3 regions of the Arthrobacter sp. 05N428_2 genome follow, and region 3 is predicted to be linked to each of the others. Evidence: riboswitches for the same ligand, from Rfam matches in the RefSeq annotation. Region 3 holds a riboswitch; each other region holds the start of a gene.
The links. A riboswitch is a leader RNA that binds a small molecule or an ion and turns the genes downstream of it on or off. The one in region 3 is predicted to bind thiamine pyrophosphate.
Positions count from the first base shown of each region.

Region 1: another riboswitch for thiamine pyrophosphate. It lies ahead of AC1DGI_RS02855 (bifunctional hydroxymethylpyrimidine kinase/phosphomethylpyrimidine kinase); the one in region 3 lies ahead of AC1DGI_RS14750 (ECF transporter S component).
Region 2: another riboswitch for thiamine pyrophosphate. It lies ahead of thiO (glycine oxidase ThiO); the one in region 3 lies ahead of AC1DGI_RS14750 (ECF transporter S component).

Region 1 covers NZ_JBFTMR010000002.1:241,810-249,102, reverse strand. Annotated here, with positions in the region: gene proB (glutamate 5-kinase) at 1-731, opposite strand, end outside; gene obgE (GTPase ObgE) at 721-2,310, opposite strand; gene rpmA (50S ribosomal protein L27) at 2,426-2,689, opposite strand; gene rplU (50S ribosomal protein L21) at 2,750-3,058, opposite strand; gene AC1DGI_RS02855 (bifunctional hydroxymethylpyrimidine kinase/phosphomethylpyrimidine kinase) at 3,427-4,974, opposite strand; TPP riboswitch at 5,030-5,127, opposite strand; gene AC1DGI_RS02850 (Rne/Rng family ribonuclease) at 5,255-7,293, opposite strand, start outside.
Region 2 covers NZ_JBFTMR010000004.1:247,915-255,207, reverse strand. Annotated here, with positions in the region: gene AC1DGI_RS05945 (RNB domain-containing ribonuclease) at 45-1,547, opposite strand; gene AC1DGI_RS05940 (ferritin-like fold-containing protein) at 1,589-2,260, shown strand; gene thiE (thiamine phosphate synthase) at 2,257-2,991, opposite strand; TPP riboswitch at 3,018-3,137, shown strand; gene thiO (glycine oxidase ThiO) at 3,128-4,396, shown strand; gene thiS (sulfur carrier protein ThiS) at 4,393-4,629, shown strand; gene AC1DGI_RS05920 (thiazole synthase) at 4,635-5,441, shown strand; gene AC1DGI_RS05915 (DUF3311 domain-containing protein) at 5,667-5,948, shown strand; gene mctP (monocarboxylate uptake permease MctP) at 5,945-7,293, shown strand, end outside.
Region 3 covers NZ_JBFTMR010000014.1:39,249-46,541, reverse strand. Annotated here, with positions in the region: gene AC1DGI_RS14780 (Na+/H+ antiporter subunit D) at 1-225, shown strand, start outside; gene AC1DGI_RS14775 (Na+/H+ antiporter subunit E) at 222-767, shown strand; gene AC1DGI_RS14770 (MrpF/PhaF family protein) at 764-1,042, shown strand; gene mnhG (monovalent cation/H(+) antiporter subunit G) at 1,032-1,424, shown strand; gene AC1DGI_RS14760 (DUF4235 domain-containing protein) at 1,675-1,938, opposite strand; gene AC1DGI_RS14755 (heme-degrading domain-containing protein) at 1,980-2,519, opposite strand; TPP riboswitch at 2,666-2,810, shown strand; gene AC1DGI_RS14750 (ECF transporter S component) at 2,880-3,512, shown strand; gene AC1DGI_RS14745 (ABC transporter ATP-binding protein) at 3,526-5,121, shown strand; gene AC1DGI_RS14740 (energy-coupling factor transporter transmembrane component T family protein) at 5,118-5,921, shown strand; gene AC1DGI_RS14735 (UDP-N-acetylglucosamine 1-carboxyvinyltransferase) at 6,074-7,293, shown strand, end outside.

The sequences.
Region 1 (7,293 bases), on a different contig from region 3:
CCGGCGGCGATGGACGCGGCCTCGACCTTGGTGACCATGCCGCCGGTGCCGATCCCGGCTTTGCCGGTGCTGCCGATCGAAATCCCTTCGAGGTCGCGCGGACCGGAGACGTGCGCGATCCGCCGGGCGCCGTGCACGGGCGGACCGTCGTACAGCGAGTCGACGTCGGACAGCAGGACGAGGGCGTCGGCGCGGACCAGGTGCGCCACGAGGGCGGCGAGCCGGTCGTTGTCGCCGAAACGGATTTCATGGGTGGCGACGGTGTCGTTTTCGTTGACGACCGGGACCACGCCGAGGTTCAACAGCCGGTCCAGGGCGCGGAAGGCGTTGGTGTGCTGGCTGCGGCGCATGAAATCGTCGGCGGTCAACAGGACCTGGCTCACGGTGACGCCGTGCGCGCCGAAGGCGTGGGTGTAGCGGGCCATCAAGAGGCCCTGGCCCACGCTGGCGGCGGCCTGCTGGGTGGCGAGGTCGCGGGGGCGCTTGGCAAGCCCCAGCGGCGCCAGCCCGGCCGCGATCGCGCCGGAGGAAACGAGGATGATTTCGGTGCCGGCGTTGCGCTTGTGCGCTAGGGCATCGGCGAGGTCGGTCAGTGCCTCCTCGGCGATGCCGCCCTTGATGGACGTCAGCGAGGAAGAACCGACCTTGACCACGATCCGGCGGGCGCCGGAGAGCACGGCGCGGCTGGCTGCCCCGGCCGCGCCGGGAACGGCGACGGCGTTACTCGTCATCGGTTTCGCCGACTCCACTCTCCTTGAGCGGCTGTGCGGCGCGGCGGCCGCTGACCGATTCGGTCCAGATGCCGGCCTTGCGCTCGGCTTCCAGCTCCGCCCGGGCGGCGGCCTTCGCGTCGCGGCGCTCCTGCTGGTCCTCGCGCTTCTGGCCGCGCGTGGGTCGGTCGCCGATGTCGGCGAAGCGCACGTCCGTGCCGCGCGGGGAGGCCAGGAGTTCGGCGCCGGCCATCATGGTCGGCTCCCAGTCGAAGACGACGCCGTCGTCCTCGCCGATGACGACCATGTCGCCCGGCTTGGCGCCCTGCTTGAACAGCTCGTTTTCGACGCCCAGCTTGGCGAGGCGGTCGGCGAGGTAGCCGATGGCCTCCTCGTTGGTGAAGTCGGTCTGCTTGACCCAGCGGACCGGCTTGTCGCCCAGCAAGCGGAACAGCGGCTCCAGGCCCTTCTCCTCGCGGCGGATCGTGAACCCGCTTTCGTTGACGGCGCGCGGTCGCAGCACGGGAGCGTGGACCTTGGGCGGCGTCGCGGCCACCGCGTCGCGGGCGGCCTTGACGATCTCGGCCATGGCGAAGCCGAGCTGGCGGAGCCCTTCGTGGCTCGTCGCGGAAATCTCGAACACCTTGTAGCCGCGGGATTCGAGTTCCGGACGGACGAATTCGGCCATGTCCTTGCCGTCGGGCAGGTCAACCTTGTTCAGCGCGACCAGCCGGGGGCGGTGGTTCAGCGGGACGACTTCGCCGTCGGTCCCGCTGTAGCTCATGTCCACGGCGTACTTCTCGAGCTCGGCTTCAATGATGGCGAGGTCCGAGAGCGGGTCACGATCCGATTCGAGCGTGCCGCAGTCCAGCACGTGCACGAGGGCGGCGCAGCGCTCGACGTGGCGCAGGAAGTGGTGGCCCAGGCCCTTGCCTTCGCTGGCGCCCTCGATCAGGCCGGGCACGTCGGCGATGGTGAAGCGTACCTCGCCGGCCTGGACGACGCCCAGGTTCGGGATCAGGGTGGTGAAGGGGTAGTCGGCGATCTTGGGCCGGGCGGCCGACATGGCCGCGATCAGGCTGGACTTGCCGGCGGAGGGGAACCCGACCAGGGCGATGTCAGCGATGGACTTCAGTTCCAGGACCAGGTCGCTGGATTCGCCTTCGATGCCGAGCAGCGCGAAGCCGGGGGCGCGGCGCTTCTGCGAGGACAGGGACGCGTTGCCGAGGCCCCCGATGCCGCCGGCGGCCGCGATGTATTCGGCGCCTTCGCTGACGAGGTCGGCGAGGACGTCGCCGGACTTCGTCTTCACCACGGTGCCCACGGGCACCGGCAGGATCAGGGTCTCGCCGTTTTTGCCGCCGCGCCAGTCGCCCATCCCGGGGCCGCCGTTGGTGGCGTGCCGGTGCGGGGCGTGGTGGTAGTCGAGCAGGGTGGTGGTCTGGGGATCCACGCGCAGGATGACGTCGCCGCCGTTGCCGCCGTTGCCGCCGTCGGGACCGCCGAGCGGCTTGAACTTCTCGCGGTGGACGGAGACACAGCCGTGGCCGCCGGTACCGCCGGATACGTGCAGTACTACCCGGTCTACAAAGCTCGCCACGTGGATCTCCTCAGTGCTGTTCCCTGGTCCCGCGAGGGCCCAAGATGATTGTAATGCGGTTAAAACACCGGTGGAGCGGACCTAATGGCCCGCCCCACCGATTTAGAACTTGTTGTTACTCTGCAGCTGCAGCAGCCACGATGTTCACAACGCGACGACCGCGGCGGGTGCCGAACTCGACAGCGCCGGGGGTCAGGGCGAACAGGGTGTCGTCGCCGCCGCGGCCAACGCCGGCGCCCGGGTGGAAGTGGGTGCCGCGCTGGCGGACGATGATCTCGCCTGCGGAAACTACCTGGCCGCCGAAGCGCTTGACGCCGAGGTACTGGGCGTTGGAGTCACGACCGTTGCGAGTGGAACTCGCGCCTTTTTTATGTGCCATTTGAAATGCCTGCCTTTAAATTCTGGGGAATCTGCTGAAAACCTGAACAGTAACGGGAAGTTACTTGATACCGGTGATCTTGACCTTGGTCAGTTCCTGACGGTGACCCTGGCGCTTCTTGTAACCGGTCTTGTTCTTGAACTTCTGGATGACGATCTTGGGACCACGGAGGTCTTCCAGGATCTCAGCCGTAACCGTTACCTTGGCCAGGTCCGCAGCAGCAGACGTGACCTTGTCACCGTCCACCAGGAGCAGTGCGGGCAACTCAAAGGTGCTGCCGGCTCCACCGGGGACGCGGTTCAGGGTAACGAAGTCTCCAACGGAAACCTTCTCTTGGCGGCCGCCTGCGCGGACAATCGCGTACACCACTGGGGAACTCACTTCTCTCGACGTTTATTACTAGATTTGCGTGCGGAACCTGGGGCCAAAGACTTTGGACCGGCTCACGCTGTGCCTCAACGCCGGTGGATTCCCCGGGGGAACCCATGAGCTATCCTGTGGAAAATCCGGCCCGTAGCTACGGGTGAACTGTTCCTCAAGGTCATAACCCAAGTGTTGGCGTAAGCACCGAAGATCAAGACTACGCTAATTTCGCCTTCGGCCGCAAACGAGGCTGGTCCCGGCGAGTAGTGCGTGACGGGAGCCACACCCTGTCCCCGGGGGGCCAAAGCTGGGCTGCCGCAGCGACTTCCGGAACCGCGCCCCATTATCCTACCGGTTGTCCCGGCCCGGTCCGTTCAGGCGTGCAGCCTCGGCGCGTCGAAGAACTCCACCTCGTAGCGGGTGGACTGCGCGAAGGCGGCCGCCATTGCGGCGCGCTCCCCCTCGGACCCCCGCAGGGCTGCCGCGTCCGTGTACCTGACCGCCTCCCGCGTGGACTCCGCGAAGGCCTCATCCGCGTAGGTCCGCAGCCACTCCGCATACGGGTGCGTGGCCGGGGCGCCGGCGGCGAGGAATCCACGCTGCAGCGTGGCGCCGACCTCGGCGTAGAGCCAGAAGCACGGCAGCGCCGCGGCCACGAGCACGCCGTAGCTGCCGGCGAGCGAGGCCGCATGCAGGTGGTCCACGTAGGCCTTGGTGACCGGTCCCTGCTCCGCCTGAACCGTGCGGCCGGCCAGCCAGTTCCGGTGCAGCTGGGTTTCGACTTCGAGGCACTGCTGCGCCGACCGGGACCAGAAGAGTTGTTCGGCTTCGGACGGCGCGAGCGCGGACGCCCGGGACAGCACCCTGGCGTAGCCGTTCAGGTACAGGGCGTCCTGGCCGAGGTAGTAGGCGAAGTCCTGTTCCGGCAAGGTGCCGTCGGCGAGTCCCTTGATGAAATCCAGGTCGTAGATCGCTTCCAACCCCGCCGCGGCGTGCCCGTCGAGTGCCGCGGCGAAGTCCCCCACGGCGGGCGCGGGCGCGGCCGGCACGGCAACGTGCTGCCACTGGTGGAAGTGGTGCACCGGGCCGTTGCCGTGTCCGACGTCCAGCTGCCCGGCTGCGGTGAGCGCGCCCAGCAGCCACGGCTTGACCTCCCGCAGTGCCGCCTCCCAGTCCCCCGCCCTGGCCTGCACCGTGGCGAGCGCCGAGGAAAGCGAGCAGCCGGTGCCATGGCTGTTGCGGGTGGCGATCCGCTCGCCCGGCACCACGACGGTCTCTTGGCTGAGCAGTCCCCCGGTGTTGACCAGCGCATCCGGGCAGCCTGCGCCGTCGTCGTGCAGGTGGCCGCCCTTGACCAGCACCGTAGTGCCAGCCCGGGCGGCGAGCCGCTTGCCCTGGGCCAGCGCACCGGGCCAGTCCGCCGCGACCGGTTCGCCCAGCAGGATGGCCAGTTCGGCCAGGTTCGGGGTGATGAGGTCCGCCAGCGGGAGCAGGGCGTGCAGGGCGGTCTCGGCGGATTCCTGCAGCAGCCGGTCACCGCTGGTTGCCACCATCACCGGATCCAGGACCACGACGGCGGGGCGGACCTTTTCGAGCCAGACGCGGACGGCGTCGATCACCGCGGCGTCGCCGAGCATGCCGATCTTGACGGCGTCGATGGTGATGTCATCGCTGATCGCGTCCAGCTGGGCGGTCAGGAAGGATGCCGGCGGAACGTGGACGGCCCGCACCCCCTGGGTGTTCTGGGCTGTCAGCGCGGTGATGGCTGCCATCCCGTAGCCGCCGTTCGCCGCGATGCTCTTGAGGTCGGCCTGGATCCCGGCCCCGCCGGAGGGGTCGGAGCCGGCGATGGCCAGGACACGGGGTAGCGGTGGCGCGGGGGTGGCGGCTACCGGTGCCGTGGCCGGGAAGGCGGACTGCAGGATGAACGAGGGCTCACGCCGTGAAGAAGCCGGCGGGGTGGGTGCTGAGTGCGTCGCTGAGAACAAGAGACATCCCTTCGCCGGTGCTAACCGGACAGGTTCAACGGGTTTGGATCTCAGCCGGCTTGTTGCTCGGCACCCCGTGTCAGTCCCCCAGCCTAGCCGTTCGGAGGCCGGCGGCTCCCGCTCCGCGTTAACGAACTCGCGGGTTCGGTCCGGGCCCGGCGTATCGATACGCCGAGCCGGGACGGAACCCGCAAGCGGTGGTGTCTGCTGAGTCCTACAGCTCCGACGCCGGAACGCCGACGCCGAGGATCACCGGTTCGTTGGCTGCAGGCCTGGCGGGGACCTTCGTCGCCTCCGGAGCCTTGGCCTCGTGCACCGATCCGGCCGAAGCCGACGGCGCGGCCTCGCGCTGCTGCACGGACGTCGCGTTGGCGGAGCCCTGGGCGCGGCTGGCGCTCCGGTTCCGGCGTACCCGGCGGGCCGGGGTGGCCGCTGCGGCCGGGGCCTGGGCCTGTGCGGTAGGCGCTTGGGCCTTAGCTGCAGGCGGCTGCGTCACCGGTGCCTTTGCGGTTTCCCTGACAGCGGTTTCCCGGACAGCAGTCCCACGCACAGCGGGTGCCTGGGCAGGCTGCGTCTGGGCCTCCTGGGTCCGTGCGCTCGGCGGCTGGATCCGCGCCGTCCGGGCGCGGCCACGGCCCCGGCTGGCGCGGGACGGCGCCGCGGCGGCCGGAGCAGCTGGTTCTGCCGCGGGTGCCTCGGCAACCGGAGCCGCCTTGGCAGCCGGAGCCGCTTCCGCCGGGCTGCCGCCCTGGGACTCGCCCAGGTGGGCGAACGCCTCGGTGAGCAGGTCCAAGGTCAGTGCCGGCTGCGCGGTTTCGTCGGCGTGTTCGACGAAGGGCAGGGCCACCTGCTCGCCGCCGAAGGTCAACACGGCGGCCGGACGCCCGGCAGCCTCCTCCGTCGAAGCCAGTTCCACCGCGGCGTCCAGCGCCGCCTGGCGGGTTTCGGCGTCGGGCGCTGCCGTTGCCTCGCCGTCGTGCAGGTGAGCGGCGTGCGCGGCGGCGGCGATGTTGGCCAGCGCGGCGCGGGTTGCCTCTGCCTTGGCGTGGCGCTCGGCCTCGGTGGGCTCGGCATGCACGATTGCCGGGGCGGACTGCTCGTCGGCCCCCTGGCCGCCCTTGCCGCGACGGCGCTTGCGCTCGTTGCGGGCAGCGGGCGGGTGCTCGGTCCGCGGGACGTGGTGCTCCGCGGCGACGGTGTTGGCGCGGCGGTGTTCCACCGGCTCGTCATGGGTGACGATGCCGCGGCCGGCGCAGGCTTCGCACTGTTCGCCGAAGACCTCCAGCAATCCGGTGCCCATCCGCTTGCGGGTCATCTGCACGAGTCCCAGCGAGGTGACCTCGGCGACCTGGTGCTTGGTCCGATCCCGGCCCAGGCACTCCACCATGCGGCGGAGCACGAGGTCGCGGTTGGATTCCAGCACCATGTCGATGAAGTCGATCACGATGATGCCGCCGATGTCGCGCAGCCGCAGCTGCCGGACGACTTCCTCGGCCGCTTCCAGGTTGTTCTTGGTGACGGTTTCCTCGAGGTTGCCGCCGCTGCCGGTGAACTTGCCGGTGTTGACGTCCACCACGGTCATGGCTTCGGTGCGGTCGATCACGAGGGAGCCGCCGGAGGGCAGGAAGACCTTGCGGTCCAGGGCCTTGTGGATCTGCTCGTCGATGCGCCAGGCCGCGAAGATGTCCGTGTCCTTGGTCCACTTCTCGAGCCGGCCCACCAGGTCCGGAGCCACGTAGGTAACGTAGGCCTCGATGGTGTCCCAGGCTTCCTCGCCGGAGACGATCAGCTTGGAGAAGTCCTCGTTGAACACGTCGCGGACCACCTTGATGGTCAGGTCCGGTTCGCCGTACAGCAGCTCCGGAGCCAGGATCTTGGTGGACGTGGACTGGCTTTCGATGCCCTCCCACTGGGCGCGAAGCCGGTTGATGTCATGCGTCAGTTCTTCTTCCGACGCGCCCTCGGCCGCGGTGCGGACAATGACGCCGGCGTCCTCCGGCAGGCGGTCCTTGAGGATCCGCTTGAGCCGGTTGCGTTCGACGTCGGGCAGCTTGCGGGAGATGCCGGTCATGGAGCCGCCGGGCACGTAGACGAGGTAGCGGCCTGGCAGCGAGATCTGGCTGGTCAGGCGGGCGCCCTTGTGGCCGACCGGGTCCTTGGTGACCTGGACCAGCACGGAGTCGCCGGACTTAAGCGCGTTCTCGATCCGGCGCTGCTTGCCCTCGAGGTTGACGGCGTCCCAGTTGACTTCGC
Region 2 (7,293 bases), on a different contig from region 3:
GAACAACCTAGGAAACACGCAGCGCACCGCAACCGCACGCAGTATCAGCCCACGAGCTCCAACTGGACTTCCCGCGAGACGATGTCCGAGGACACGACGCGCACCCGGACCTGGGTGCCGGACTCCAACTCGCCGGGGCAGCGCGCCGTCACCGCCGGCTCGGCGATCTGCACGATCCCCGACGGGCCGGTGCCGTTGGCTTTTCCGTTGCCGTTCGCTCTCCCGTTCCCGATTGCGGCGGCCGCGCCACCCTTTGCCGGTTTCGAGCCCGAGATCACCACGGCATCAAACTCTTGCCCGACGTGGTTGATCAGCAGCGCGGCCTCCACGGTGTCCAGGGCAAGTCGCTCCAGGCGTGCCGCCAACTGGTCCGAGGCCGCCATGATGGCCGGCAGCGAGGGAAGGGCTTCACGGGCCCAGCCCGGAACCTCGGCCCCGTTGGAAAGGGCCTCGCAGATGACCAGGACGAAGCGGTCGATCAAACGCCGCAGCGGGGCGGTGGAGTGGGCATACGCGGCGCCGATGGCCGACTGGATGGCGTCCGCAGGGACGTCGCCGTCGAACGGGGTGTAGCCGGCGCCACGGAAGAGCATGCCGGCGGAGTGCAGGATCGCCAACTGGCGGGGGTCGGTGGGGTCCAGGGTGCGCAGGTATTCGCCGTAGCTGGCCTGGCCGTCCCAGGGCTTGCCGAGCGCGCCAGTCTGGCGGCGGAAGTGCCGCAGTGAGCTCTCATCCGGGGCGGGCATGGTGCGCAGGATGCCGACCTTGCCGCGGAGCATGAGTTCCGCCGCGGCCATTCCGGTCATGAGGGAAATCTGGGCGTTCCAGTCCTCCACGGGCAGCGGCGGGGCGGCGACGATCCGGTAGCCGCCGTCGGGAAGCTGCTCGATTTCCTGCTCCGGCATGTTCAGGCTGGCCCCGCCGCGCAACCGTTCCAGTTCCACCCGTTTGACGCCGACTTCCTTGAGCAGCTGCAGCACCGGGTCCGCGGTGCCGCCGTCGAGTTCGGCCTGCACGCCGTGGTAGCTGAGCTTGGCCCGGCTCCGGACCCGGGCCCGGCGCACCAGCACCGAGGACACCTCGGCGGCGGCGTCGAGCTCGAACTCCCAAACAAAGGCCGCACAGAGCTGTCCCGCCAGCAGGCTGCCGGCCGCCTCGCTGATGACCTCGGGGTGCAACGGGATCCGTCCGTCGGGCGTGTAGAAAGTCTGGCCGCGGTGACGGGTCTCGGCGTCGAGCGCGCTGCCAGGAGTCACGAAAGACGGGACATCCGCGATCGCGTAGAAGACCTTATAACCCTCGCCGGCGCGGTCTAGGTAGAGCGCCTGGTCCAGGTCCGTCGAGGAGGCCGGATCAATCGTCACAAACTCCACATGGGTCAGGTCCAGCTCCGGGAGTTGATGCCCTGCCACGGCAGCCGCCGCTTCCCGGAGCACCGCCTCCGGAAAGGGCCCCGGCAGTTCCAGCGTGGTCCGCAATGCTTTGAGCGCTTGGGCAAGCTGGTTCTGCTGCTGAAGCACAGTCGGAGTCAGGCGATGATGAGACACGAAAATCAGGTTAGCCCGATTTCCGCTATTAGTCTTGAAACATGAGCACCTCCCCGGCAGACCCGGCCCACGGCAAGCGCTTCCGCCGGGATCTGCTCGGAGTAATGGCGTACGTGGAGCTCTCGGCCTTTGAGCGGCTTTCCTCTGACGCACGGTATTCGCCCACCTTGGACGACCGGGCGGTCCTGGGCCGGCTTGCCGTCATCGAGTTCCAGCACTTCGAACTGGTCTGCAAGAAGCTGGCGGAGCTGGGCCTCGACGTGGAGGAAACCATGCTGCCGTTCCAGCCACCGGTCGATTCCTTCCACGAGCGCACCCGCCCGGCCGACTGGTACGAATCGTTGATGAAGGCCTACGTGATCGACGCGGTGTCCGCCGACTTCTTCCAGTCGATTTCCGGCCACGTCGACGCCGACATGGCCGCGCTGATCGGACGGATCCAGTCCGCCGGGGATGCGGCGGCGGTACTCCGGGAGCGGCTCAAGGCGGCGCTCGCTGATGATCCCCGGTTGGCGTCCCGGCTGGCACTGTGGTCGCGGCGGTTGCTCGGCGAGGCGCTTTCCCTGGCACAGCGGGTCGGACAGGAGCATGCCTTCCTCCACGGCCCGGCCGGCGCGGATACCGCCGGGGGAGCCGACTTGGCCCGCCGCCTGACGGCCGAGCTGGCCGCCGCCCATTCCCGCCGGATGTCCCAGTTGGGGCTCGCCGGCTAGTTGGCGCCCCCGGCGGTGACGGCGCCTGCCTCAATCGAGCTCCCGGCGTCGAGCGCGGCGAGCAGGGCGCGCGCCGCCGCGGCGGGATCGTCCGCCTCGGTGATCGCCCGGACCACCACGATGCGCCGGGCGCCGGCGTCCACCACTTGTTCCACGTTGCCCAGGTCGATGCCGCCGATCGCGAACCACGGCGGCACCCCCGGTTCCGCTCCGGCCCGCTCCGCCGGGGCCCTGCCGCGGTCGCCCGCGACGGCGGCGTGGCGCACCAGGTCCAGCCCGACGGCGGCCCTGCCGGGCTTCGTGGGGGTGGCCCACACCGGCCCCACGCAGAAGTAGTCCAGCCCAAGCGGGCCCCGGGCCGCGGTGATGGCCGCATCGACCTGAGCCGGGGTGTGGGTGGACATGCCGATCACGGTGCTCCCGCCAAGGAAGCCCCGGGCCGCAGCGAGCGGAATGTCCTTTTGCCCGATGTGGAAGACGGGTGCGCCGGCGAGCGAGGCGAGGTCCGCCCGGTCGTTGACCGCCCAGAGCCGGTTGTGCCGCAGCGCCACGGCGTGCAGGACCTCCAGCAGCTCCAGTTCCTTGGCGGCCTCCAGCGACTTGTCCCGCAGCTGGATGATGTCGACCCCGCCGGCAAAGGCGGCGTCAACAAAGTCTTCGAAGTCGCCCCGCCCCTTCCGGGCATCGGTGCAAAGGTACAGGCGGGCGGGGGTGAGGGCTTCCTGGCTCATCCCCCAAGCCTAGTTCCCCTAAACTGGTCGCATACCGCGGGAGCCCGCACGTGCCGTCACACGGCGCAGGGCTGAGAGGGCGTCAGAGCCGACCGCTTGACCTGATCCGGTTAGTACCGGCGTAGGGAAGGAAGCCATGGCCTCACCATCTGTCATATCCGCCACACCCCCCGGGCCGTACGACGTCGCCGTGATCGGCGGCGGGGTGATCGGCCACGGCATCGCCTGGGAAGCGTGCCGGTCGGGCCGCTCCGTCGCGCTGATCGACGACGCCCCCGGCACCGGTGCCAGCTGGGCCGCCGCCGGCATGCTGGCACCGGTCAGCGAACTCCACTACCAGGAGGAAGAGCTGCTGGCACTCATGCTCGAAGCCTCACGGCTCTGGCCGGGCTTCGCCGCGGGACTTGGCGGCGGCCGGTCGGATGCGGGCGGCACCGGGTACCGCACGACGCCGACCCTCGCCGTCGGCGCGGACGCGGCCGACCGCCGGGCGCTCGCCGACCTGCGGAGCGTCCAACTGTCCTGCGGCCTGGCCGTGGAGCCGCTGACGGTGCGCGAGGCGCGGGGGCGTGAACCCCTGCTCAGCCCGGGCATCTCCTGCGCATTCGACATCCCCGCCGACCACCAGGTTGACCCCCGCCGCTTGCTCGTCCAGACCGCCGAGCTCCTGGCCCGCGACCACCGGTACACAGCCGTGCCCCGCCGCGCCGCAGGGCTGCGCTGGGACGGGGACCGGGTCTCCGGGGTCAGCCTCGAGGACGGCGGGGAGATCCGCGCCGGTGAGACCATCGTGGCCAACGGACTCGGAGCGGCCGGCCTGCAGGGCCTGCCCGGGGGACTTACCCTCCCGCTGCGGCCGGTTTACGGCGATATCCTCCGGCTTCGTGTACCGGCGGCGCTCCGGCCGTTGCTGCGCTGCACGGTGCGCGGTCTGGTCCGCGGGAGCCCGGTGTACATCGTGCCGCGGGAGGACGGCACGGTCGTGATCGGCGCCACCCAGCGGGAGGATGCGCCTTCGGATCCCGGTGCGGTCTCCGCCGGCGGCGTCTACCAGCTGCTGCGTGACGCCCAGCAGCTGCTGCCCGCCGTCGCCGAACTGGAACTGCTGGAGGCCACGGCCCGGGCACGGCCAGGCACCCCGGACAACGCCCCGCTGCTGGGGCGCGTGGCCGGCTCCGGTAGCGGGCCGGACTACGAGGGGCTGATCATTGCCACTGGCTTCTTCCGGCACGGAGTCCTGCTCACCCCGGTGGCAGCAGCCGTCTGCCGGCAGTTGCTGGACGGCGAGCCGGATCCGCGCTGGGACCGGTTCCGGCCGGACCGCTTCGCCAACCGCAGCCGGGACGCCTCGGCCGGCGACACAACGCCGCCGGACACCACAACGAAAGACAGGGCACCAGCATGAACATCAGGCTCAACGGAGCGCAGCACACGGTCGCCGACGGCGCCACCGTCAGCGCCCTCGTCGGCGGGGTCACGGGACGGGAGCTGGGTGCGGATGGCCGGGCCACGGACGGCCGCAAGCTCGGCGTCGCCGTCGCCCGCAACGCCGAAGTGGTGCCGCGCAGCCAGTGGCACGCGACCGCGCTCGCCGAGGGCGACGACGTCGAACTCGTTACCGCCGTACAGGGAGGATGAAGCACATGGGAGAAACAACACTGACCGCAGCGCAAGGACACCGGGATCCGCTGATCGTCGACGGCGTGGAACTGGGCTCGCGCCTGATCATGGGCACCGGCGGCGCGCCGAGCCTGGAGGGCCTTGGCGCCGCGCTGGTGGCCTCCGGAACGGAACTCACCACGGTGGCTATGCGCCGCTACTCGCCGGCCGAAAGCGGCTCGCTGTTCCAACTGCTGGCCGAGCGCAACATTCGGGTGCTGCCGAACACGGCCGGCTGCTTTACCGCCCGGGACGCAGTCCTCACGGCCGAACTGGCACGCGAAGCGCTGGAAACCGACTGGGTGAAACTTGAGGTGATCGCGGACGAGCAGACCCTGCTGCCGGACGCGCTGGAGCTGGTGGAGGCCACCGAACAGCTGGTGGGCCGCGGCTTCAAGGTCTTCGCCTACAGCAACGATGATCCGGTGCTGGCGCTGCGGCTGGAACACCTCGGCGCCACCGCCGTCATGCCCCTGGGCGCCCCGATCGGCACCGGCCTGGGCATCCTCAACCCGCACAACATCGAGCTGATCGTCTCCCGTGCATCGGTGCCGGTGGTGCTCGACGCCGGCATCGGCACCGCGTCGGACGCGGCACTCGCGATGGAGCTCGGCTGCGACGCCGTGCTGCTGGCGACCGCTGTGACTCGCGCCCAGGACCCGGTGATGATGGGCGCCGCCTTCAGGCATGCCGTCCTCGCCGGGCGGCTGGCGCGGCTGGCAGGCCGGATTCCTCGCCGGGAACACGCGCTGGCCTCCTCCGCCATGGAGGGCCGGGCCGAGTTCCTCTAGCGGCCTCGGAGCCTGGGTTGCCGCTCCGCAGCACAGGGGTTCCACGGCCACCGGCGCCAGACGCAGGGGCTTGCCGTGCCAAGAACCGGGTAGTTTGCACTGTTGAAGAATTAATCCAGTGTCTATTCTGTTGTTTACCACCGCGCTGATCCGCGGTCTGCAGGCCGCCGGCACGTCCCGGGAAGCCTTCCCGCTCCGGGGGCCCGTCTCAATGAGGAGGCGTCGATGTCCAGTCCCGATCTGCCAACGCGAGGCCCGGCCAGGCCCGGACCCTATGTGATTTCAGGAATCCTGCTGCTGGCCGCCATCGTGGTGCCGCTGTTTGTGCCCGCGTACTCGTTCGACAACCCGCGTCTATACGGTATCCCGTACTTCTACTGGTACCAGATGGCGTGGATTCCGGTCACAGCGGCCCTGGTGGGAATCTCCTACTGGTTGGTCACCAGGGAGGACCGACGCCGGCGCGAAGCGGTGCGCGACGAGGCCCGGGCAGGGGAGGAGCGGTGAACGGGGCCACTGTGGCGCTGGCAGTCCCGGACCGCCCGATCAACGGAATAGCCCTCACCATTGTGATCATCCTCTTCGTCTTGGTGGCTGCACTGGGGTTCTTTGCGGCACGCTGGCGGCGGGAAGAGACGACAGGGCTGCACAGCCTGGACGAATGGGGACTGGGGGGCCGGAGTTTCGGCACCTGGGTGACCTGGTTCCTGCTCGGCGGCGACCTCTACACGGCCTACACGTTCGTGGCCGTACCCGCTGCCATGTGGGCCACGGGAGCCGTGAGCGGGTTCTTCGCGGTGCCCTACACGATCGTGCTGTATCCCATCGTGTTCCTGCTGATGAGCCGGTTGTGGTCCGTCTCGCACCGGCACGGGTTTGTCACGCCTGCCGACTTTGTCGGCGGCCGTTACGGCAGCAGGCCGTTGACCATTGCAGTGGCCGTCACCGGCATTGTCGCGACCATGCCGTACATCGCGTTGCAGCTGGTGGGCATCAAGGCCGTGCTCACCGTGCTCGGACTGGGCAGTGCCGAGAACGCCCTGCTGACCGACCTGCCCCTGATCATCGCGTTCGTGGTCCTGGCCGCCTATACGTACATGTCCGGCCTGCGGGCCCCGGCCCTGATCGCCGTCGTGAAGGATCTGCTGATCTATCTGGCGGTGATCGTCGCGGTGATCTACCTGCCGATCAAGTTCGGCGGCTGGGGCACCATCTTCGACTCCGCGGAGGCGAAGCTGGCGACGGTAAACCCGGCCACCGGAAAGCCCGCCGGTGTCTTCATCCCGGGCGCCACGAGCTACTCGGCCTACTGGACGCTGGCGCTGGGCTCAGCCCTGGCCCTGTTCATGTACCCGCACTCGATCACGGGAGTACTCGCGACCAAAAGCAGGAACACCATCCGCCGGAACGCCGCAGTGCTCCCGCTCTATTCGTTGATGCTGGGCTTCCTGGCGCTGCTCGGATACGCGGCCATTTACGCGGGAACCAAGCCCGTCGATTTGAACGGCACGGTCAACCCGCAACTGGTGGTGCCGCAGTTGTTCCTGGATCACTTTCCGGCCTGGTTTGCCGGCATCGCCCTCGCCGCGATCGCCATCGGGGCCTTGGTCCCGGCGGCCATCATGTCCATCGCCGCGGCTAACCTGTTCACCCGGAACATCTACCGGGACCTGATCAAGCCCGACGCGACGCCCCGCCAGGAAGCGAGCGTTTCCAAGGTGGCGTCCTTGGTGGTGAAGTTCGGTGCGCTGATCTTCGTCATTGCCATGGACCAGTCGGCGGCCATCAACATGCAGCTCCTGGGCGGCATCTGGATCCTGCAGACCTTCCCGGCGATCGTGGCCGGGCTGTA
Region 3 (7,293 bases):
GCGGGGCAGCGGGTGACCCTGCTACCGCGGACCATGGTGGGTTCCACGCTGGGCCTGGTGCTGTTCGGCGTGGCGTTGACGGTCTTTGCGGGACCCCTCTTCGGCGTGGCCGGGCAGTCCGCCCAGGAAATGTTGGGCCGGACCGCGTACATCCAGGCCGTGCTGGGTGAGGACGCGCCGGTTCCGCCGATCGCCCAACCGGCGCAGCAGGAGGGCGGCAAATGACCCGCAAGCGGATCTCCCTGCGCCAGGAACTGCCCCTCCTGGTCTGGCTCGTCATCGTCTGGGGCGCCCTCTGGCAGGATTTCAGTGCCGGCAACCTACTCTTCGGGGCGCTGATCGCGGTGGCGGTGGCCCGGCTGTTCTATCTGCCGCCGGTGGAGCTGGGAGGCCGCTTCAACGTGTTGCGCGCCGCACGCTTCGCCGCAGTGTTCCTGGCCAAAGTGGTGGCAGCCAGCTTCCAGGTCCTCTTCCTCGCCGTCGTCCGCGGGCCGCGGGTGATCAGCGCCGTCGTCGCCGTCCCGCTCCGGAGCCACTCCGACCTGCTGGTGACTGCCACCGGGCACGTCATCTCGCTGATCCCGGGATCCCTAGTGGTGGAGGTGGACCGCTCCACGTCCACGCTGTACATCCACGGCATCAACGTCCGCAACGCCGAGGACGCGGCCAAGCTCCGCAATGAGGTCCGCGACACCGAAGCCGGGCTGATCCGGATCATGGGCACCCGGGCCGAACTGTCCGCACTGGAGCAGGAGGTGGGCGCATGATGCAGCTCGTCCTGACCGTCACCGCCGTCGTGCTCTCGCTCGCCGCGGCCGGCGCCATCATCCGCATCGCCAGGGGTCCCTCGCTACTGGACCGCGTGCTCGCCGCCGACGTGCTGCTGGCCATCCTGGGCGCGGCGCTGTGCATCGATATGGCCGTAAACCGGCACCTGAACAACCTGATGCTGCTGGTGGCCATCTCGCTCATCGGCTTCGTCGGCTCGGTGACCGTGGCACGCTTCGTCGCAGATCGGAGGAGGCACCCCAATGAGTCCTGAGACGTTTTCCGCCGACGCCGTGATCGATGCCGTCTCGGCCGTGTTCATGGTGGTCGGCGCGCTGATGTCACTCGGCGCGGCCATCGGCCTCCTGCGGTTTCCGGACCTGATGACCCGGATGCACGCCGCAACCAAGCCCCAGGTGCTGGGATTATTCCTGCTGCTCTGCGCGGTGGGACTCCAGTTGCGCACCTGGTGGGTGTGGCCGGTGCTGGTGGTGGCGTGGATATTCCAGCTGCTCACGGTGCCCGTCTCGGCCCACATGGTGGGCCGGGCCGGCTACCGTACGAAGCACCTGCATCCGGAACTGCTCAGCGCCGACGAGCTGGAGGCCGTGGTGCAGCAGGCCGCTGGCGAACGCGGATTCACCGACGACGAGTGAGAAGCCGCCAGCGCCCCGGGTGAAGCTGACGAGGCCTGGCTGCTCTTGGCGGCGCTTCGGGTCGCCTGGCGGGCCCGGTCTACCTTGCGCCGGGTTGACGGCACGCCGTGTGGGGGCACTTTGACACAGTCACGCCGCTGACTAACCCCGGCGGTCTCGAAATCCATGCAAAGTGCCCCCGGGCGGGTTGCTACATTCCCGAACGGCCCCGGATGACGGTGCGCCGTGGACGCGCCCTAAACCATGCGCCTTAGACCAGGTCCTGGGTTTTGGCGAAGCGGGTGACCGCGCGCTGCGTGCCGCGGTTGGCGAGGACCTGGATAACTGCGCTGACCGAGGCTGAAATCAGGGCGAAGGTCAGGGCCGAGCGCAGCGTGGTGGGAACGTCGTCGTCGTGACCCTTGGGGGGCTTGTTGCCCGTGGTCTTTTCCCAGACGGTGTCGACCATCTTGGTGCCGACGAAGCCAGCGAGCAGACTGATGCCGGTGCCAAGCAGTTTGATGATGATGTTCATACTTCGTGCTCCTAGCGGGAGGAAACAGGGCTGACCCTAGCCTAGCGTTCCGAGCGGCCGAGGATTTCAGACAAGGCCTCGACCACCAGTTCGTGGTCCGCTTTCTGCGGCAGCCCGGAGACGGTGACGGTGCCGACGACCCCTGTTCCGCGCAGGTAGATGGGGAACGAACCGCCGTGGGCCGCAAACTCCTGCTGGTCGAACCAAGCGTTGTCCTCGATCCGCCGGCCGGCAGCGCGGGCCCGCAGGCCCACCAGCAGCGACGGCACCTCATACCGGACGGCGGTGCGCTGTTTGGCCCTGATCCAGCGCTCGTTGTCCGGAGTAGCGCCCTCCAGGGCCGCGTGGAAGAGCACCTGCTCCCCCTTGGTGATGTCGATGGCGATCGGGTGGGAGCGCTGCCGGCCGAGTTCGACCAGGAGGAGCCCAAGATCGAGGGCGTCGTCCTTGCTGAAGGTCCGGAACTGCAGTTCCGCGATTTCGGTCAGGATGCGGCCAATGAGCGCGCCCAGGGACCCGGGCGGCTGGGGTTCCGCGGAATCCGGGTCATAGTCGGGGCCAGGAACTGGTGCGTCGCTCATGGGATTCAGCTTCGGTTAGGCGGCCGCCGCTGCGCAACCCCAAGTAGCTCGCAGCTGTTGTCGTTATGAGCGCTCAAAACGACACCAACTGCGATTCAGTTGGGGGCCCGGCGGGTGTAAACTGGCCCAGCCCACAAGGGTGATTTTCAATACGACAGGGGAGCGCCGCCGTCGGGCATCACTGGAGCAAATCCAGGGAAACCGCAGGTGGGCGCTGAGAGTGCGGACAGCCGCAGACCCTCGAACCTGATCCGGTTAGTACCGGCGCAAGGGAGTCGAGTTCTCGGGGTGCCCGGCATCCGCGACGAAAGTTGCGCCGCGGCCGGAGCGCCCTCCCCTCCTGTACCTCAGGAGGACGACATGACGGATATTTCTGCGAAGCAGACACTGACCACCGGCAAGTACAGCTGGCGCGTGGTCGACATCGTGCTGGCGGCGTTGATCGCTGTTGCCGGCGGCGTGATTTTCTGGGCCTGGGATCAGGGGGCCAACTTGGTCTCCGTCCCGGTCAACGCGGTCTACCCGCCACTGACCGGGCTGTATGCCGGCGGCTGGATGATCCCGGCGCTGCTGGGCATGCTCGTGGTCCGCAAACCGGGCGCGGCGCTGTTCTGTGAAGCCGTGGCTGCCACCGGCGAGTTGATCATGGGCTCGCAGTACGGCACCACGGTGCTCATCTCCGGCATTCTGCAGGGCCTGGGCGCCGAGTTGGTCTTCGCCGCGTTCCTCTACAAGCGGTTCAACCTGCCCGTGTCCCTCCTGGCCGGTGCCGGCGCGGGCTTGTTCTGCGGCCTGAACGACTCCTTCCTGCCCTGGGGCTGGAACATCGCCTACGAGGCCGGTGACAAGCTCGCCTACATCGTCTTCTGCGCCGTCTCTGGGGCCGTGATCGCCGGCGGACTGTCCTGGCTGGCCACCCGGGGCCTGGCCAGGACCGGGGTGCTCGCGTCTTTCGCATCCCGTAAGGCGGCATCGGAACCAGTGTTCTCCTGATGCCCGCACACGCATGAGAACTTTCGACGACGTCCGGCCGGCCGCGATCACCGCCCGGGGCTGGGGCTGGCGGCACGCCGGACGGCCCCGGCCCGCCGTCAGCGGGCTGGACCTGGACATCCGCCCGGGCGAGCGGGTGCTGCTGCTGGGCCCCTCCGGTGCCGGCAAGTCCACGCTGTTGCACGCCCTGGCCGGGGTGCTGGGCGACAACACCGCCGCGGGCGCTAGTGATGACGACGAGGACTCCGATGAGACCGGCAGCCTGCTGATCGACGGCGCCCCGCCCCGGGCCCGGCGCGGCCGGGCGGGGCTGATGCAACAGGACCCGGAAACCCAGGTGGTGCTGTCGCGGCTTGGCGACGACGTCGCCTTCGGGGCGGAAAATCTTTCCGTGCCGCCGGCGGACATCTGGCGCCGGGTGGCGGAAGCGCTCGACGACGTCGGGCTCGCCGGCCTGCCGCTGCAGCACCCGACGTCGGCGCTCTCCGGCGGCCAGAAGCAAAGGCTGGCGCTCGCCGGGATCCTCGCGATGCGGCCGGGGCTGCTGCTGCTGGACGAACCCACGGCCAATCTTGACCCGGCCGGGGTCCTTGAGGTCCGCGACGCCGTCGGACGCTGCCTGGACAAGACCGGGGCCACCCTGGTGGTGGTGGAGCACCGCGTCGCCGTCTGGAAAGACCTGGTGGACCGGATCGTCGTGCTCCAGCCGGGAACCGCAGCCGGCACGGAGCCCGCCGTGCTGCTGGACGGCTCGCCGGACCAGGTCCTCGAACAGGCGCGGGACATGCTCATCGCCGCGGGCGTCTGGGTTCCCGGCTACGTGCCCGCCACCCGGGCCCGCCGCGGGGCTGGCGCGGGAGCCGGGCCGGCGCAGCTGCTGCTGGCCGCCGAGGAGCTGGCCGTGTCCCGCGAACGCCCCCGCCGCACCGGTTTGCTGCGCGGCTTCAGCACGGTGCCGCCCACGCCGGTGCAGTCGGGGATCACGGCCCAGGTCCGCGCCGGGCAGGCGCTGACCGTCACCGGCCCCAACGGTTCCGGGAAATCGACCTTCGCCCTAACCCTGGCCGGTCTGCTGGCGCCGGTCGCGGGCTCGGTGTCCGCCACCACGGAGCTGAGCGCGGGCGCGGGCATCGATCCGTACAAGTGGAAGGCCCAGCAGCTGATCGCCCGGATCGGCACGGTGTTCCAGGAACCGGAGCACCAGTTCGTCACGGGCCGGGTGCTGGACGAACTGACGTTCGGCCCACGCCAGCTGGGCCGCGGCGAAGAGCGGGTGGATGAGCTGCTGGAACGTTTACGCCTGACGGGCCTGGTGGACGCCAACCCCTACACGCTCTCCGGCGGCGAAAAGCGGCGGCTGTCCGTGGCCACGGTGCTGGCTGCCCATCCGCAGGTGCTGGTGCTGGACGAACCCACCTTCGGCCAGGACGCCAACACGTGGGCGGAGCTGGCCTCCTTCCTATCCGAGCTGCTGGACGCAGGGACCGCCGTGGTTTCGGTGACCCACGATGCGGAGTTCAGCCAGGTCCTGGGCGGGGCCGAATTGCACCTCGACGCCGCGCAACCCGGACTGCCCGGCCGGACGACGCCGGGGGTGGCGGCGCCATGAGGAACGCCCTGACCCTGAACGGAAACACCGCGCTGCTGACCCGCGCCAACCCGTTGGCCAAATTCTCCGGCGTCCTGCTGATCACCGTGGTGCTGGCGCTGTCTATTGACTGGGTGTCCGCGTCCGTGGCCCTCGGCTTCGAACTCCTGCTGTTCCCGCTCGCCGGCCTGACCCTGGGCCTGCTCTGGCAACGCGGCTGGCCCCTCATCCTCGCGGCGGCCGTGGGCGGCTGGAGTACCGCGATCCTGGCGGCTGACCGCGGAAGGATACTGCTCGACGTCGGCGTCTGGTCGATCAGCGAAGGATCGCTGCAGCTCGGGGTGGGATTCCTGCTGCGCGGCCTCGCGATTGCCCTGCCGGCAGTCCTGCTGATGAGCTGCACCGACCCGACGGACCTGGCGGACGCGCTGGCCCAACAGGCGAAGCTGCCGCACCGCTTCGTGCTGGGCACCCTGGCCGCGATGCGGCTGGTGGGACTCATGGCGGAAGAATGGCAGACCATCGGCATGGCCCGGCGGGCCCGCGGCGTGGGCTCGCACGGCAACCCGGGCCAGCGGCTGAGGGCCATGCTGGGGCAAAGCTTCGGGCTGCTGGTCCAGGCGGTCCGCCGTGCCTCCCGGCTCGCGGTGACCATGGAAGCGCGCGGCTTCGGCGGCGCCCAGCGGACCTGGGCGCGGAAAGCGACGTTCAGCCGGCTGGACGCGTGGGTGGTGCTGGGCGGGCTGCTGATCGCCGGAACCGCGATGGCATCGGCCATCGGCGCAGGGACCTGGAACATGGTGTTCCTGGCGCAGCAGTAGGGCCCGCTCCGGCGTCGAGCTGCGCTATATACCGGGCAAGATACCGCACGGGATATAGCACGATATATCGCACGAGATGATTATTCTGTGAGCTTGACTGCAAATGGCGCGCTCCGAGGGGGCGAATAGCTCATCCGTGATATTTATTGACTATGACTCAACAGACTGCTGAATACGTTGGCGCCGTGCTCCGGGATGCCCGCGGCGAGAAGGGCTGGACCCAGGGACGGCTGGCCGCCGAGCTGGGAACCAGCCAGAGCGCGATCGCCCGGATGGAGCAGGGCAAGCAGAACTTGAGCCTGAAAATGATCCAGCGGCTTGAATCGATCTTCGGCCGCAGCATCGTCAAGGTCGGCCGGCCGCAGATGACCCACCTCCGGGTCGAGGGCGGCCGCACCCTCTCTGGCGCGGTGGACGTCAACAGCAGCAAGAACGCCGGCGTCGCCCTGCTGTGCGCCAGCCTCATCAACCGCGGCACCACCGTCCTGCGGCGGCTGGCACGGATTGAGGAGGTCAACCGGATCGTCGAGGTACTGACCAGCATCGGCGTCGAATGCACGTGGCTCAACGCGACCGACCTGCAGATCCGCCGCCCCGCGGTGCTGGACCTCGACTCGATGGATGTCGAAGCCGCGCGCCGCACCCGCAGCGTCATCATGCTCCTGGGCCCGTTGCTCGATGAGTCCAGCCAGTACCGGCTGCCCTACGCGGGTGGCTGCGACCTCGGCACCCGCACCGTGCAGCCGCACATGCAGGCGCTCCGGCAGTTCGGACTCAGTGTCGAGGCGAAGTCCGGTTTCTACAGCGTCCAGGCCCCGCCGTCGGACGGCCTCGACCGGACCTTTGTGCTGAGCGAGCGCGGCGACACCGTGACCGAGAACGCGATCATGGCCGCCGCCCACCGCTGCGGCAGCACGGTTATCCGCAATGCCAGCCCCAATTACATGGTCCAGGACCTCTGCTTCTACCTGCAGATGCTGGGCGTCCAGATCGACGGCGTGGGCACCACGACGCTGAAAATCGTCGGCCGCCCGTCCATCGACGCCGATGTCGAGTATTTTCCGTCCGAGGACCCGATCGAGGCAATGAGCCTGATCACCGCCGGGATTGTGACCAACTCGGAAGTCACGATCCGCCGGGTCCCGATTGAGTTCATGGAGATCGAACTGGCCACGCTCGAGCAGATGGGCCAGCAACTGGAGGTCTCCGCGGAATATGTCGCCCGCAACGGCCGCACCAGGCTGGTGGACGTCACCACCAAGCCCTCGGACCTGCGGGCCCCCGAGGACAAGATCCACCCGATGCCCTTCCCCGGCCTGAACATCGACAACCTGCCGTTCTTCGCCGTTATTGCCGCCAACGCGCACGGCCA